One region of the Micromonospora sp. WMMD1076 genome, then DNA from elsewhere that is predicted to be linked to it. Evidence: riboswitches for the same ligand, from Rfam matches in the RefSeq annotation. Region 1 holds a riboswitch; each other region holds the start of a gene.
The links. A riboswitch is a leader RNA that binds a small molecule or an ion and turns the genes downstream of it on or off. The one in region 1 is predicted to bind cobalamin.
Positions count from the first base shown of each region.

Region 2: it holds a riboswitch for cobalamin, as region 1 does, so the genes downstream of both, O7622_RS16970 (ribonucleoside-diphosphate reductase subunit alpha) here and metE (5-methyltetrahydropteroyltriglutamate--homocysteine S-methyltransferase) in region 1, are expected to answer to the same signal.
Region 3: it holds a riboswitch for cobalamin, as region 1 does, so the genes downstream of both, O7622_RS16985 (acyl-CoA thioesterase) here and metE (5-methyltetrahydropteroyltriglutamate--homocysteine S-methyltransferase) in region 1, are expected to answer to the same signal.

Region 1 is NZ_CP120862.1:4,796,888-4,802,527, forward strand. It holds gene metE (5-methyltetrahydropteroyltriglutamate--homocysteine S-methyltransferase) at 1-1,903, opposite strand, end outside; cobalamin riboswitch at 2,018-2,237, opposite strand; gene O7622_RS22560 (nuclear transport factor 2 family protein) at 2,405-3,256, opposite strand; gene O7622_RS22565 (sigma-70 family RNA polymerase sigma factor) at 3,295-4,368, opposite strand; gene O7622_RS22570 (hypothetical protein) at 4,547-5,410, opposite strand.
Region 2 is NZ_CP120862.1:3,565,936-3,571,575, reverse strand. It holds gene O7622_RS16975 (PrsW family glutamic-type intramembrane protease) at 1-788, opposite strand, end outside; cobalamin riboswitch at 910-1,127, shown strand; gene O7622_RS16970 (ribonucleoside-diphosphate reductase subunit alpha) at 1,305-3,638, shown strand; gene O7622_RS16965 (ribonucleotide-diphosphate reductase subunit beta) at 3,629-4,657, shown strand; gene O7622_RS16960 (MFS transporter) at 4,679-5,640, opposite strand, start outside.
Region 3 is NZ_CP120862.1:3,571,614-3,577,253, forward strand. It holds gene O7622_RS16980 (LysE family translocator) at 1-620, opposite strand, end outside; gene O7622_RS16985 (acyl-CoA thioesterase) at 624-1,136, opposite strand; cobalamin riboswitch at 1,267-1,461, opposite strand; partial or broken gene O7622_RS16990 (ATP-binding protein) at 1,502-1,624, shown strand; gene O7622_RS16995 (ABC-F family ATP-binding cassette domain-containing protein) at 1,634-3,271, opposite strand; gene O7622_RS17000 (alpha/beta fold hydrolase) at 3,584-4,348, shown strand; gene O7622_RS17005 (class I SAM-dependent methyltransferase) at 4,510-5,514, shown strand; gene O7622_RS17010 (amino acid adenylation domain-containing protein) at 5,511-5,640, shown strand, end outside.

The DNA.
Region 1 (5,640 bases):
GGATCTGGGTGTCGTCGGCGACGCCGCAGGTGGCCAGGCGGAACGCCCCGACTGCCCAGTCCAGGTACGCCCTGTGGTCCGCTCTGCGCAGTGGCAGCGTCTCACGCAGCGCCGGCTCGTCGACCTGGATGACGCGGATGCCGGCTGCCTCGAGATCGCGGCACTCGTCGCGCAGGGCGAGCGCGACCTGGTCCGCGGTGTCTGCGAGTGGTTGGTCGCTGCGGACGAACGACCAGGCCAGGATCGTGACCGGGCCGGTGAGCATGCCCTTGACCGGCCGGTCCGTCAGGGACTGCGCGTAGGTGGACCAGTCGACGGTCATCGGTGCCCTGCGGGCCACGTCGCCGTAGATGATGGGCGGACGCACGCATCGGGAGCCGTAGGACTGCACCCAGCCGTGCTCGGTGGCGGCGAACCCGTCCAGTTGCTCGCCGAAGTACTGGACCATGTCGTTCCGTTCCGGCTCGCCATGCACGAGCACGTCCAGGCCCAGCCGCTCCTGAAGCCGGATGACGTGCTCGACCTCGGCGCGCATCCGCCGGGTGTAGGCGGTGTCGTCGAGGCGCCCGGCACGATGCTCGGCACGCGCACGGCGCAGCTCGTCGGTCTGCGGGAACGATCCGATGGTCGTGGTCGGCAGGGGTGGCAGGTTCAGCCGGGCCTGCTGTGCCGCCGCTCGCTCCGGGTAGGCACCGCGCTGCCGATCCGCGGTGCGCAACGCGGCGAGCCGGCCGCGTACGGTGTCGTCGCGCCATGCGGCCGGGGTGGGCGGCAGCGGCTCGGGCAGGGACGTGGTGCCGTTCCGCAGTGCTCGGCTCAGCCGGACGACCTCGTCGACCTTCTGCCGGGCGAAGGCGAGCCGCTGACGCAGCGCCGGGTCGAGAGCGGTCTCGGCGGACAGGTCCACCGGCACGTGCAGCAGCGAGCACGAGGTGGACACGGCGACGTGGTCGGCGAGCCCGGTGACGGCGGCACCAGCCGCCACGGCGGCGCGCAGGTCGGTACACCAGACGTTGCGGCCGTCGACGAGGCCGGCGACGATCGTCTTGCCGCGCAGCGGTCCCGCACCGGCCAGCCGCCGCAGGTTGCCAGGCCCGGCAACCAGATCCACACCGACCGCTTCGACCGGCGTGGCGAGCAGGGCGGGCAGCGCGTCACCGAGTTCGCCGAAGTAGGTGGCGACGAAGATCGCCGGCCGCTGTTCCACAGCGCCGAGCCGGGTGTACGCCTCCCGCAGCGCGTCGATCTCGGCGGTGCTCCGGTCGGCGACGTAGGCGGGCTCGTCCAGCTGCACCCATCGCACACCCGCCGCAGCGAGGGAACGCAGGATGTCGGCGTACACGCCGACCAGGTCGGTCAGCCGCTCGAACGGTTCACCGCCCGCCTCGGTGGGCTTGGCCAGGAGCAGGAACGTGGCCGGCCCGACCAGCACCGGCCGGCTGTCGATTCCCAGCTCGCGGGCCTCGCGGTGCTCGCGCAGCGCCTTGTCGGGATTCGCCGCGAAGGTGGTGTCGGAGCCGATCTCGGGGACCAGATAATGGTAGTTGGTGTCGAACCACTTCGTCAGTTCGAGCGCCGGCTCGGCGTCGACGCCCCGGGCCATCGCGAAGTAGGTGTCCAGATCGCCGAGGCCGAGGCGGGCGAACCGGTGCGGGATCGCGCCGACAGCGACGGCCGTGTCGAGCACGTGGTCGTAGTAGGAGAACGTGTTGGACGGGATCGCGTCCAGGCGCGCGTCGCGCAGCGTCCGCCAGACATCCGCCCGTAGTGCGGCAGAGGTCGCCGCCAGCTCCTCGGCGTCGATCCGGCCCGCCCAGTAGGCCTCGACGGCCTTCTTGAGTTGCCGGTTGCCGCCGATGCGCGGATAGCCCAGCACGGTGCTCTGACCGAATGCGGTACTCATGGAGATCCTTCCCTCGAAGCACACGAGGCCGATCGGGGCAGGGAGGGAAGGGGTACGGGCGGCGTACCGGCTTCCGCCCCGGCCGTCCCGAGCGGCCGCCGGCGGCGCACACCGGATGGTGTGCGCGGTGCGGGCAGGTCTTCGGACTCGCGGGCACGACCGGATCCACCCGGTCACCTACCGGCCGTCGCTTCCCAGACCTCTCGGTCCAGTGCTTCGTTGACGGCTGTCGTTCCCACTCACCGCTGCGGGGCAGTCCCGGACTCACACCGGGTTCCCTCTTACGACGCCGCACCCGTCACGGGCACGGCGAACCAGCACCGTCATCCATCCTATGGGGTGGTGAGCCGACGTGGTCGGTGCGTCCGTCCTGTTCGGTGTGGAACGAGGCCGGAAGGGTCTCCGCGCCGGCGAGGTCCGCCCGAGGTGTGATGTCCCGCCGGTACGGTGCGGGCGCGCCTTCCGGCCGCCCGCACCGCCCTGACCTCGCACCCGGCGCCGCTACGGACGCAGATCCGTCCGTGCCTTCTCGGTCGAGGGGTCGTACGGGTAGGAGAGGTGCTGGTGGGTCATGAGCCAGGCCCCGTCGCGTCGCCGGAAGACCCGGGTGCCGCGGGACCAGCTCTCGGTCGGCGGGCCGTCGCTCGGGCGTACCGTGACGCGGTTGAGGCCCCACGCGACGGCCAGGTCGCCGTCGACCACGATCGTCAGATCGGGCACGTCCCACGCGACCGCCCCGTCACCCGCTGCCGCCAGACCCGCCGCGCAGACCTCGCGGACCGCCTCCACGCCGACGTGCCGCAGCGGCTGGTCGTGCTCGTACGAGACCACGTCATCGGCGATGGCGTCCATCAGGGCATCGAGGTCCCTGGCCGCGGTGCCGTCGAACCAGCGCTGGTGGAGCCGGCGCACCTCCACCTCGGCGGCGGTGGCGTCCCGGTCGTCGGACTCGGCGGGGTCGGCGAGTGGAAAGGAGTGGTGCTCGTGGGTGACGACCCACAGCCCCTCCTGCTTACGCAGGCCGAGGGTCAGCCGCAGGCGGTTCTCCGGATGCGCGACGAAGTCGCCCGGCGTGCCGCAACGCAACAGCGCGTACGCAAACGCCACGTCCTCGCCGGCCACGACATCCAGCGACTCGATCTCGAACGACGCGCCCTGCGCCTGCCACCGGAAGAACGGCGGCCAGACCTCCCGGTAGGCGTCCAACCCGCGCACGCCCTCGTACGGCGGCGGCACGTCGAACATCACGATGTCCTCGGCATGGTCGGCCAGGACGGCGGCGAGGTCCCCGTGATGGACCGCGGCGGCCCACCGCTCGACCACGGCCCGGATCTGTTCGTCGTTGCTCGGCATGTCGGTTCTGCCCTTCGTGGCTGGTGAGTCCGTCAGGACTACAACCCCGGCCGAACCGTGGACTCATCGCTTCCGCGCGAACTTTCCGACAGCCGGTCCGGCAGGTCGAAGGCGGGCAGGCGCGCGTCGAGGAACGAGACGACCTCGGCCACCCGGCGCCCCCGCAGCACGAGCAGGTCCAGCCCCGCCGGCAGGTAGGCGGCAGCCGCTTCGCTCCACAGGTACGTCCCGAACGCGAGCTGCCCGTTGGCTCGCGTCGGCAGGAACCGCCACCTCCGCCCAGCCGTCACCTCGGCCAGGAAACCGCGGAGTTGCTCGTGGCCCTCGTACCAGACGGCCAGCGGCGGCATCGAGTACCGCGCGTCCGCCGTCAGCATCGCCACGATCGTCTCGACGTCGCCGGACTCCCACGCCGCGGCGTACCGCCTGGCCACCTCCCGCTGTCCGGCGTCGCCCAGCTCGGCGAGGATCCGCTGCTGGCTGCCGGACGGCGTCAGGTCGGCGACGACCCGGCGGGCTCGCTGCATCGCGCTGTTGACCGCGGCGACGGTGGTGACCAGCATCCCGGCGGTCTCCTCGGCGGAGTAACCGAGAACGTCGCGCAGCAGCAGAACGGCACGTTGCCGCGGCGGCAGATGTTGCAGGGCGGCGACGAACGCGAGTTCCATGGTCTCCCTCGCGATCGTGTGGGCCTCCGGATCCGGCGCGACCGACGGGCCCGCAAGGCGGTCCGGATACGGTTCGAGCCAGCTCGCCTCGGCCCGGGGCACACCCTGGGCGGCGAAATCGGTGGGCAGTTCACGCCGCCCGCGCGCGTCGAGGAGCGACAGCGCGCGGTTGGTGGCGATCCGGTAGAGCCATGGCCGGATGGACCCGTGACCCTCGAACCGGTCGACAGCCCGCCACGCCCGGTCCATGGTGTCCTGGACCGCGTCCTCCGCATCGTGGAGGGAACCGAGCATCCGGTAGCAGTGTGCGCGCAGCTCGTCCCGCAGGGGTGCGACCAGACGACTGAAGGCCGCGCCGTCGCCCGCACGCGCCGCCGCCAGCACCCTGGCCGTCGCGTCCTCGCCGGACGGATCGGGTTCCGCCCATGGTTCGCCCTGTCCCATCCGCCTCAATCTACTGCCGGGCACCGTTCGCACCACGGGACGCCGCCACCGGACCGATGATGTTCAGAATGCCCCGGGCCTCACCCTCATCGATCTCCCGCCCTGGGCGGCACCATGAGCTTGGAAGGGCTCACCCATGCAGTGCGTCGCCGCGGACCAGCCACGAGGCCACCGTACGTTACTCGATGAAGACCTTCACGGAGTCGGCCAGCCCGTCGTTCCGATTGACGCCGACGAAGAATTCGCTTCCCACATGGGTGACATCTTCGATCTCGTCGGCCAGGTTGTTACCCGGAATTCCGATGTCGCTCTCCACAATGCCTCCGGACCAGTTGTACTGGTACACCCAGTTCCATCCGGTAGCCGGCGTCGAGGTGTTGATCGACTTGGTGTTCCAGATATAGTTCTCGGAGCAGTCGATGCCTTGGTCGGAGCGATTGTCGTGACTCGTCAGGTTGCTCTTCACCAGCGTCCATCCACTCGTCAGCGCACCGGCGCCGGGATGGGTCCACAGGCTACCCAACCGTCGGGCAGCATACTTACCGGCTCCGCCCGCAGCCGTCGCGCTGTAGCAGAGGCCGCTGATGTTGCCTATCGGCAGACGCACCTCCCCGGTTGTGCCGATGGATCCGTCGGCGTTGAGGCGTACGATTGTCACCTTGTCGCTCGGAAACGCGGATTGGCTCCCTTGAGTGGCGATCAAGGCCGGGCCCTGGCCCAGATAGTTCGGGTTGTAGGCGAGGTCGTTGCCGTGGCCAAGCGCGGGAATGGAGGTCGGCGCCCCGGCGCAAACCCAGCTGGTGCCGTCCCAGGTCGAGCCGTCGCGCAACCACCTGGACAAGACAGGATCCGCGCCGGCTGCCTTCGTGAAAATGATGTAGAGCTGGCCACCCGACCCTGCCACCATGCCTTGCATGACCGTGCGACCCGCCTTGCACGCACTGCTGTTCGGGATGTTCAGCCGCTCCGCCCCACTCCTGTTCGTGGCAGCGTGGGCAGAGGCTGCCGGAGCTATAGCGATGCCGATCGAAAGTGCGAGCACGGACGCGACGCTTGATAGTTTCTTCACTCGGCGTCTCTCCTCCAGGGGTAAGGAGGGAGCAGCATATCAGTTGATGCCAACTCGTTAATATCGCATTGTTGGGGCAGTGAGCCGCGCTTCGCGTACTGAGCCCGCCCGACCGCGGAGACGAGATTTCCGTGTTTGACCTGGGGGTCGCGTCCGCGCTGGTGGCGTAAGAGACGGCCATCGCGGGCTCCGGTCCGATGTCA
Region 2 (5,640 bases), 1.2 Mb from region 1:
GGCGCCGGCGCGACCGGCGTCCCGGACGCGGCCGGCCGCTCCCGGTCCAGGTGCAGGCGCAGCAGCACCCAGCCCAGCGACACGGCGCCGATGAACACGTACGCGGGCTGGGTGCCGAACGTGTCCCAGCAGGTGTGCAGCGTGACGGCCGCGGCGAAGGTGAGCAGCAACGCCGCCAGTTTCCGGCCGCCGGGCGCGGCGGCGAACGTGAACAGCGCGGCGGCGGTCAGCCCGGTCCAGGCCAGGTGCGCGGCGGGCGCGGTCAGACCGCGTACCAGCAGCGTCCGCTCGACCGCGCCGAGGTTGCCCTCCGACTCGACGAACGCGGCGAACGCGTAGCCCATGGTCTCCAGCGCGGCGAACCCGGCGCCGGACGCCACGCCGATCACCAGCCCCTGCGCCGGGGACGGGTGCCGCCGCCACAGCAGCAGGATGCCGGCCGGCACGATCAGCTTGGCGGTCTCCTCGGCCAGGCCGACGAGCGCCATCGGCAGGACGCCGAGGCGGTGCAGGGTGCCGTACTCCAGCCAGCCGGCGGCGACCACGCCGATCACGCCGCCGAGGAGCGCGGCGGCCCCGACGACGGCGCCGGGGACCGGGCGGCGGTCCGGCCGTCCCTGGGCGAAGGCCAGGAACGCGGCGGGCGCGACGCACGCGCCGAGCACGATCAGCGCCGGCACGAACGTGACGGTCCCGGTGCCGGCGAGTGTCTCCAGCACCAGCAGGTGAAGCCCGACACCGACGAGCAGGACCGCCACCCACGCCCAGCGGCGCCCGGTATTCCCCATACCGCCGAGTATCGCGTCCGGCGGCGAGCGCCGGAATCGGGGGTAGGCACTGTGGACGGTGAGATCAATCCGACACGCCGACACGACATCTGGTGTTGCACGGAAGCCATCACCGCCATATATGGTGTCTCTCGCAGCTGGTTCGGCCGGGGCCTTCACTGGTCCGTCCGAGGCAAGAGGGAACCCGGTGGAAGTCCGGGACTGCCCCGCAGCGGTGAGTGGGAACGACAGCCGTCAACAGCACTGGGCCACCGGCCTGGGAAGCGACGGCCAGTAGGCGACCGGCGACCCCGGTCGGGCCCGCGAGTCCGAAGACCTGCCAGCGCGCCGTGCGCCTCCGCGTACGGCGGTCGGAGGTCGCGCGGGACGACCGACGCCAGCAGCCGGGCCGGCCGCGCGCCGCGCCCGTTGGCGTCTCCCGCCGTCTCCAGACGGTGACAGCGAGGAGAGGTCATGACTGTCGTGCAGGAGAGTCCCCCGTCCGGGACCGGCGGGTCCGAGACCCGCCGGCCGGCGATGCGGGTACGCAAGCGGGACGGCGACACCGAGCCGGTGGACGTCAACAAGATCGTCCGGGCGGTCGAGCGCTGGGTCGCCGACCTGGACGAGGTGGATCCGCTGCGGGTGGCCACGAAGACGATCAGCGGGCTCTACGACGGGGCGACCACCGCCGAGCTGGACCGGTTGTCGATCCAGACCGCGGCTGAGCTGATCGGCGAGGAGCCGCAGTACTCGAAGCTGGCGGCGCGGCTGCTCGCCGCGTACGTGGACAAGGAGGTCCGCGGTCAGGGCGTGGCGAGCTTCAGCCAGTCGATCGCGTACGCGCACGGGCTGGGACTGATCGGCGACGAGACGGCCGCGTTCGTGGCCCGGCACGCCCGCAAGCTCGACGACGCCGTGGACCCGGACGGCGACCTGCGGTTCGAGTACTTCGGGCTGCGCACGGTGGCCGACCGCTACCTGCTGCGGCACCCGCAGTCGCGGCTGGTGGTGGAGACGCCGCAGTACTGGCTGCTGCGGGTGGCCTGCGGGCTGTCCCGCACCCCGGGCGAGGCGGTCGGCTTCTACCGGCTGATGTCCGCCCTGGCCTACCTGCCCAGCTCCCCCACGCTGTTCAACTCCGGCACCCGGCACACCCAGATGTCGTCGTGCTTCCTGGTCGACTCGCCGCGCGACGAGCTGGACTCGATCTACGAGCGGTACCACCAGGTGGCGAAACTGTCGAAGTTCTCCGGCGGCATCGGCATCTCCTGGTCGCGGGTGCGCGGCCGGGGCGCGCTGATCCGGGGCACGAACGGCCGGTCCAACGGCATCGTGCCGTTCCTCAAGACGCTCGACGCCGGGGTGGCCGCGGTCAACCAGGGCGGCCGGCGCAAGGGCGCGGCCTGCGTCTACCTGGAGCCGTGGCACCCGGACGTGGAGGAGTTCCTGGAGCTGCGGGACAACACCGGCGAGGAGTCCCGGCGTACCCACAACCTCAACCTGGCCAACTGGATCCCGGACGAGTTCATGCGCCGGGTCGAGGCCGACGGCGAGTGGTCGCTGATCGACCCGTCGGACGCGCCGGAGCTGCCCGACCTGTACGGCGAGGCGTTCGACGACGCGTACCGGGCGGCGGAGAAGAAGGCGGTCCGCACGGTCCGGGCCCGGGACCTGTACGGGCGGATGATGCGCACGCTCGCGCAGACCGGCAACGGCTGGATGACGTTCAAGGACGCCGCCAACCGGCTGTCCAACCAGACCGGCGAGCCGGGCAACGTCATCCACCTGTCCAACCTGTGCACCGAGATCCTGGAGGTGAACGACGACGCCGAGACGGCCGTGTGCAACCTCGGCTCGGTGAACCTCGGCGCGCACGTCACCGCCGACGGGGTGGACTGGGAGCGGCTGCGCGCCACGGTACGCACGGCTGTGGTGTTCCTCGACCGGGTGATCGACATCAACTACTACCCGGCCGAGCAGGCGGCGGCGTCCAACCCGCGCTGGCGGCCGGTCGGGCTCGGCCTGATGGGGTTGCAGGACGCGTTCTTCACGCTGCGCCTGCCGTTCGACTCGGCGCAGGCCAGGGAGCTGTCCACCCGCGTCCAGGAGGAGATCCTGCTGACCGCGCTGGAGACCTCCGCCGGGCTGGCCGAGCAGTTCGGCCCGCATCCGGCGTACCCGCAGACCCGGGCCGCGAAGGGTGACCTGCACCCGGACCTGTGGGGCGCGGAGCCGGCGCAGGCCGGACGGTGGGCGGCGCTGCGCGAGCGGATCGCCGCCCACGGGCTGCGCAACTCGCTGCTGGTGGCGATCGCGCCGACCGCCACCATCGCCTCCATCGCGGGCTGCTACGAGTGCGTCGAGCCGCAGGTGTCCAACCTGTTCAAGCGCGAGACCATGTCCGGGGAGTTCCTCCAGGTCAACACGTACCTGGTGCGGGAGCTGAAGGCGCGCGGGCTGTGGACGCCGCAGGTCCGCGACCGGATCAAGCGGGCCGAGGGCTCGGTGCAGGACATCACCGAGCTGCCCGCGCCGGTGCGGGAGCTGTTCCGCACCGCCTGGGAGCTGCCGCAGCGGGCGCTGATCGACCTGGCCGCCGCGCGGGCGCCCTTCATCGACCAGTCCCAGTCGCTGAACCTGTTCCTGAGCGCGCCGACCATCGGCAAGCTGTCCTCGATGTACCTGTACGCCTGGAAGGCCGGGCTGAAGACCACCTACTACCTGCGATCCCGTCCCGCCACCCGCATCCAGCAGGCCACCGTCGCGCCGGTGCTCGCCCCGGTCCCCGGCGTGGTCTCCGCCGTGAGCGACGACGAGGCGCTGGCCTGTTCCCTGGAGAACCCCGAGAGCTGCGAGGCATGCCAGTGACCACCACCGCACCGACCCGACACATGCTGCTCGACCCCGGCATGGACCTGACCCTGCGGCCGATGCGCTACCCGCGCTTCTTCGACCGGTTCAAGGACGCGATCAAGAACACCTGGACGGTCGAGGAGGTGGACCTGCACGGCGACCTGGCCGACCTGGCGAAGCTGTCCCCGGCCGAACGGCACCTGGTGTCGCGGCTGGTGGCGTTCTTCGCCACCGGCGACACCATCGTCGCCAACAACCTGGTGCTCAACCTCTACCAGCACGTCAACTCCCCGGAGGGCCGGCTCTACCTGTCCCGGCAGCTGTTCGAGGAGGCGGTGCACGTCCAGTTCTACCTGAACCTGCTCGACACGTACGTGCCGGACGAGAAGGAACGGTTCGCCGCGTTCGCCGCGGTGGAGAACATCCCGTCGATCGCCCGCAAGGCCGAGTTCTGTTTCCGGTGGATCGACTCCGTCTTCGAGCTGCGCGAGCTCCGGACCCGCGCGGACCGGCGGGCGTTCCTGCTCAACCTGATCTGCTTCGCCGCGTGCATCGAGGGCCTGTTCTTCTACGGCGCGTTCGCCTACGTCTACTTCCTGCGGTCCCGGGGCCTGCTCAACGGGCTGGCCTCCGGCACCAACTGGGTGTTCCGGGACGAGTCGATGCACATGGCGTTCGCCTTCGACGTGGTGGAGACCGTACGCGCCGAGGAGCCGGACCTGTTCGACGACGAGATGGAGAAGCAGGTGAGGGAGATGCTGGCCGAGGCGGTGGAGTGCGAGGTGGGCTTCGCCGAGGACCTGCTGGGGCAGGGCGTGCCCGGGATGTCGCTGGCGGACATGCGCGAGTACCTCCAGCACGTGGCCGACCGGCGCCTGGCCGTGCTCGGCATCGCCCCCGTGTACGGCAGCGGCAACCCGTTCGCGTTCATGGAGTTGCAGGACGTGCAGGAGTTGTCCAACTTCTTCGAGCGCCGGGTGTCGGCGTACCAGGTCGGTGTCACCGGCAGCGTCAGTTTCGACGACGACTTCTGACCGCCGCCCCCGCCCCGGCCGTCACGGCCGGGGCGGGACCGCGCTCTCGCCGGGCAACGCCGTGGCACGGACCCGCCCGATCAGCGCCACCACGGCGATCGCCATCACGGCCACCACCACGAACGCGCTGCGCAGGTCCAGGGCACCGGCGAGCAGGCCGATCACCGGCGCCGCGAGCAACGCGCCCGGCCACTGGCCCATCGCCACCACCGAGACGCCCTCGCCCGAGGTGAGGCCCGGCTGCTCACCGGCGAAGCCGAGCACCGTCGGGGTCACGCACGCCAGGCCGAACCCGAGCAGTCCGAAGCCGGCCATCACCGCGGCCGGATGGGGGTACCCCACCGGCAGCGCCACGCCGACGGTGGCCACGAGCGCGGACAGCCGGACGAAGCGGATCCGTCCGAACCGGCCGGCCAACCGGTCGCCGAACAGCCGGGCGACGGTGGCGGCCAGCGACAGACAGGTGTACGTGGCCGCGGCCAGCACCGCGGCGGCGCCCGCGACCTCGGTCGCGTACAGCGCGCTCCACTGCGCGCCGGCCATCTCGATGAACGAGGCGAGGAAGGCGATCACCGCGAGCAGCAGCAGCTGCGGGGTGAACCGGTCGCGCAGCCGCCGCCGGTCCTCGCCGTCCTTCGTCTCCTGCCGGGGCGTGTCAGGCAGCCAGCGGTGCGTGCCGACCAGCAGCGCGCCCAGCAGGACGCTGGTGACAGCCATCTGCGCCGACGGGGACATCCCGATCGCCGCGGCACCGGTGCCGCAGAGGCCGCCGGCCAGCATGCCGATGCTGAAGCCGGCGTGGAAGGTGGACAGGATGGGCCGCCCGTAGCGCTTCTGCACCTCGACCGACTGGGCGTTCATCGGCGTGGCCAGCAGGTTCGCCGCGAAGCCCCAGACCGCCAGCCCGCCGACCAGCGCCACCACTGTGGTGGACGCGGCCAGCAGCGGCGCGTTGACCAGGATCAGCGCGGCCCCGGCCAGCG
Region 3 (5,640 bases), 1.2 Mb from region 1:
CCGGCGGCCAGCCGGACGCCGAGCGCGACGAAGGCGACAGCGCAGAGCCGGTCGACGCGCCGTGACCAGCGGCTGTCGCCCCACCGGCTGGCGAACCGCCCGGCGCCCACGCCGAGCGCCAGGTCCACGGCGAGCTGCACCGCGACGAACAGCGCGCCGAGCAGCACCAGCTGCGCCGCCACCGGCCCCGCCTCGGGCCGGACGAACTGCGGCAGGAACGCCACGCTGAACAGGATCATCTTCGGGTTGAGCAGGTTCGTCAGCAGGCCGCGCCGGAACGCCCGCCCGGCGCCGCCGTCCGGCCGGTCCGCCGGGGCGCCGCCCCGGTCCGTGCCGCGCAGCGCCCGCAGGCCCAGCACGATCAGGTACGCCGCACCGGCCCACCGGATCGCGGTGAACAGCACCGGGGACGCGGCGATCAGCGTGGCGAGCCCGGCCACCACGGCGGCGACGTGCACCGCCTCCCCGGCGGCGACCCCGAGCGCTGCCACCGCGCCCGCCCGTGGGCCGTACCGGGTGGCGTTGGCGAGCACGAACATCATGTCCGGCCCCGGGGTGAGCATGAGCACCACGATGGCGGCCAGGTAACCCGCGAGCGTGGCCGCTGAGAGTCCGAGCACCGCTCAGTCCTCCCCGGCGCCGTCGAGCAGCGCCCGGCGCAGCGCCAGCCGGTGTTCGCGCCGGATCTGCGCCTCCCGGTAGCGCCGCCGGTCGCCGTCGGTCTCGGTACGCAGCGGCGGCACCGGCCGGGGCTGCCCGTCGTCGTCCACCGCCACCATCACCAGGTGCGCGGTCGCCACGTCCACCGGCGGCACCGCGCGGTCCCACCGGTCCGCGCTGACCTTCACCGCCACCTCCATCGAGCTGCGGCCGGCCCAGGTGATCCGGGCGTCCACGTGGACCACGTCCCCGACGCGTACCGCCCGCAGGAACGCGGTCTCGTCGATGGCGGCGGTGACGGCCGGGCCGTCGGAGTGGCGGGCGGCGACCACACCGGCGACCGAGTCGATCAGGTTGAGGATCCGCCCGCCGTGGACCGTGCCCATCAGGTTGGTGTGGTGCTGGTCCATGATCTGCGACAGGGTGAGGTGCGAGGCCGACGGTGGTCGGCCGGTGAGCGTGATGGTGTCGGGCACTGTGCGGTTCCGTCCTCGCAGAAGCGGACCGCCGACCGGCCGGGGTGTGCACGTCGAGGGCACGCCGACGGCGCTCCGTACGGCGTGTCACCCGCCCGACCCACCCGCGAGGTCGACGGCGGCGCGCACCGGTGGTACGCGCGACGCGGGCAGGTCTTCGGACTCGCGGGCATGACACGAGGTCGCCTACTGGCCGTCGCTTCCCAGGCCGTGGCCCAGTGCTGTTGACGGCTGTCGTTCCCACTCACCGCTGCGGGGCAGTCCCGGACTTCCACCGGGTTCCCTCTTACGACACCCGGCCGTCGCCGACCGGGTGAACCAGCGCTTCCCGCAGCCTAGCCCAGCGCCCGGGGCCGGTGGCACAGGCGTCAGGCGGCGGGCTGGGCCTGGCGATCGTGTGCGGACTGGTCGAGGCGCACGGCGGGCGGGTGCACGCGCACGACGTGTCCGGCGGGTGCCGGTTCGTGGCCCGCCTGCCGGCGGTCTGACCGGGCCGGTCAGACGGCGTCCGGGGCACCGGTCTCCACCAGGCGTCCGTCGGCCAGGCGCAGCCAGCGGCCCACGTTGATCGCGGCGAGGAACCGCTCGTCGTGGCTGACCACCAGCAGCGCGCCCCGGTAGGCGTGCAGCGCGCTCTCCAACTGCCCGACGCTGACCAGGTCGAGGTTGTTCGTCGGCTCGTCGAGCAGTAGGAGCTGCGGGGCCGGTTCGGCGCCCAGCACGCAGGCGAGCGTGGCGCGCAGCCGCTCCCCGCCGGAGAGCACCCCGACCGGAAGATGCGCGCGCGGGCCGCGGAACAGGAAGCGGGCGAGCAGGTTCATCCGCTGCGCGTCAGGGGCCTGCGGCGCGAACGCGGCCAGGTTCTCCGCCACGGTACGGTCCAGGTCCAGCAGGTCCAGCCGCTGCGACAGGTACGCGATCCGGCCGTCGGCGCGGGTGATCCGGCCGCTCTCGGGCTCCAGGTCGCCGTCGATCAGGCGCAGTAGCGTCGACTTGCCCGCGCCGTTGTCGCCGAGCAGGGCGATCCGCTCCGGACCGCGGATCGTCAGGTCGACACCGTCGGCGGCGAACAGCGACCGTTCGCCGTGCCGGGCCCGGACCCGTTCGGCTGTCAGCAGCGTGCGTCCGGCCGGGACAGTGGTGGCGGGCAACTCCACCGTGATCGTCTTCTCGTTGCGCAGCGCCCGCTCGGCCTCGTCCAGCCGTGCCCGGGCGTCGTCGACCCGCCCGGAGTGCATCTCGTTCGCCTTGCCCGCTGCCACCTGCGCGTCCCGCTTCAAGCCGCCGGCGACGATCCTCGCCAGACCCGCGTTCTTCAGGTTGCGGGCGGCGTTGCCGGCTCGCCGGGCCGCCCGCTCGCGGGCCTCCTGCAACTCCCGCTTCTCCCGCTTGAGCTCCTGTCCGGCGCTGCGGACGTTCTTCTCCGCCACCTCCTGCGCGGCCCGCACGGCCGCCTCGTACGAGGTGAAGTCGCCGCCGTGGAAGCGCATCTCACCACTGTCGAGTTCGGCGATGCGGTCCATCCGGTCCAGCAGCGCCCGGTCGTGGCTGACCAGCAGCAGGCAGCCGTGCCACTGTTCCAGCACGTCGTAGAGCCGGTGCCGGGCGCCCAGGTCGAGGTTGTTCGTCGGCTCGTCCAGCAGCAGCACGTCGGGCTGCTTGAGCAGTTGCGCCGCCAGGCCGAGCGAGACCACCTGCCCGCCGCTGAGCGTGCCCAGGCGCCTGTCGAAGGCGAGGTCGCCGAGGCCGAGCCGGTCGAGTTGCGCGCGCGTGCGCTCCTCGATGTCCCAGTCGGCGCCGATGGTGGTGAAGTGCTTCTCGTCGGCGTCGCCGGCCTCGATGGCGTGCAGCGCCGCGATCAGCGGGGCGATCTCCAGGACCTCGGCCACGGTGAGGTCGGCGGCCAGCGGCAGGCTCTGCGGGAGGTAGCCCAGCACGCCGTCGACGGTCACCGACCCGGCGGCCGGGCGGTACTCGCCGGCGATCAGCTTGAGCAGCGTGCTCTTGCCGGCGCCGTTCGGCGCGACCAGACCGGTCCGGCCGCCGCCGAGGGTGAAGGAGAGGTTCTGGAAGACCGGGGTGTCGTCCGGCCAGGAGAAGGTCAGGTTCGAGCAGACGATGAAGGAATCGGACATCGGGAAGGCGACCTCGAAGATGAGGGCGGGCGGACCTCAGCCGCCCGGCGGGGGACACGGTCTCGGGGATACGACGAAACGACCACGGCGCTCGCCCGCGGTCGGTCACATGTCCGGTCTCACCCGGAGATGTCGTCGTCACCCGCCATGTCTGGTCTCCCTGCCTGCCTGATCGCCACTGGATCACTCCGGTCCACCGTAGCACCGGCGGCGATGCCACGGGCGATGCCACCGTCCGCCGACCCGGCGAGCCGCCCCACCAGGCCACCCAGGGCGCCGAGCCGGGAGTGGTCCGGCCCTATGCTCCTGGCCATGTCCCAGGTGACTGCGAGCCGCTGGTTCGGGCCGGGCGGTTCCCCGGCCGGCGACGCCCAGGTGTTCGTCTTCCCGTACGCCGGTGGCGTCGCCGCCTCCTTCGCGCAGTGGCGGGAACTGGCCGCGCCGGAGCTGCCGGTGCAGGTCGCGCTGATGCCGGGCCGGGGCGCCCGGCTGCACGAGCCACCGGTGGACGACCTCGCGGAGCTGGTGGACGCGCTGACCACAGCCGTCGCCGAGCGGGCGGCCGGGCCGTTCCTGCTGTTCGGCCACAGCCTGGGGGCGCTGGTGGCGTTCGAGGTGACGCGGGAGCTGCGCCGTCGCGGCGCGCCCGCGCCACTGGCGTTGCTGGTCGGCGGCGCGGAGGCGCCGCAGACCCGGCTGGTGCGGCGGCGCGTGCACGACCTGGACGACGCCGGTCTGATCGACGCGTTGCGCGACTTCGGGGCCACGCCGGCCGCGCTGCTGGCCGACCGCGACCTGATGGAACTGATCCTGCCCGGGGTACGGGCCGACTTCGCGCTGTCCGAGCGGTACGCCTACCGTCCGGAGCCGCCGCTGGAGGTGCCGGTGCACGTGCTGCTCGGCGACCGGGACGAGCACGTGGACCGGGAGCGGGCCGCGGGGTGGGCACGGGAATGCGTGACCGAGCCGTTGTGGCACGTGTTTCCCGGCGGGCATTTCTTCCTTACCGACCATCTGCCGGAAATCATCGAACTAATGCGACACATCGTCGCCAGTCACACCCCTGTGGCGGAATAAGCGACAAAGAACGGGTAAGGACTCGTACCCGCACCGGACCTTCCACAATGTCCGGTATTCGACCTGGTGAACGGTCGAGAAGCGGTGTTAAAGTTCGCCATCCGTTCGCCGAAGGGACGTCGCTGACGAGGCGGCATACTGTCGCGTGCGCCGAGGTGTTCATGAGCCGGCCGTACCTTCCGTCCCTGGTCCTGCGCGATTACCTGCACACCGTGGCGACCCTTCACCCGCAACTGCGCGAGCTGCTCGACTTCGGGCGTCCCGGTGCCGACGAGGCCCTCGCGGAACTGGCCGGTACGGTCAGCGAGTTCGACACCGACTCCACCGGCCGGGGCGATTCCTACCGCCGGGCCCAGCGGGACACGCTCGTCCGCTGGACCGGCATGCGGCGGCTGCTCGACCTCGCCACACCGGACGCCGCCGCCCCGGTGACGCTCATCCTCGACGTGCTCGGCGGCGACGGCACTGTGGCCCGTGCCGCGAGCAGCCAGTCCGCCTGCTTCGAGTCCAAACTGGCGTTCATCACCGGCGACCTGTCCGGCCACATGGTCGACAAGGCGCTCGCCCACGGCCTGCCCGCCGTCCGCCAGGCCGCGCACTTCCTGTTCCTGCGCGACGCGGGCGTGGACGCGGTGCTGCTGGCGTACGGCACCCACCACATCCCGGCCGGCCGGCGGCCGCAGGCGGTCGCGGAGGCGGCCCGGGTGGTCCGCCCCGGTGGCCGGATCGTGCTGCACGACTTCGACGAGTCCAGCCCGATGGCCGGGTTCTTCGGCGAGGTGGTGCACCCGCACGCCGCCGGCGGCCACGGCTACCGGCACTTCAGCCGCGCCGAGCTGACCGGCCTGTTCACCGGGGCCGGGCTGCCGGTACGCGTCGTCGACCTGTACGACCCGCTGATCGTGCGCGCCGACAGCGCCGGGTCCGCGTCCGCCGGCATGCGTGACTACGTCGGCGACATGTACGGCGTGCGCGACTACTTCGCGACGCTCACCGACGACGAGGTGTGGCGGCTGCTGACCCGCCACTTCGACCACACCCGCTACCTCGCCGGGATCGGCCGCGACGACGTGCCGGCCCGTCCGCTGGTCTACCGGGCCGACGGGCAGTTCGTGGCCGAGGTGCCCCGGATGGCGATCGTCGCGGTCGCGACGAGGACGCGGTGACAGCCGTGACCGGCCCGCGCTACCCGACCGGCCCCCGCTACCTGACCGACCTGGTGCACCGGCCCGCGGGCGCCGACGGCGACCGGCCCGCGATCGTCGGCCCGGACGGCGAGCTGAGCTACACCG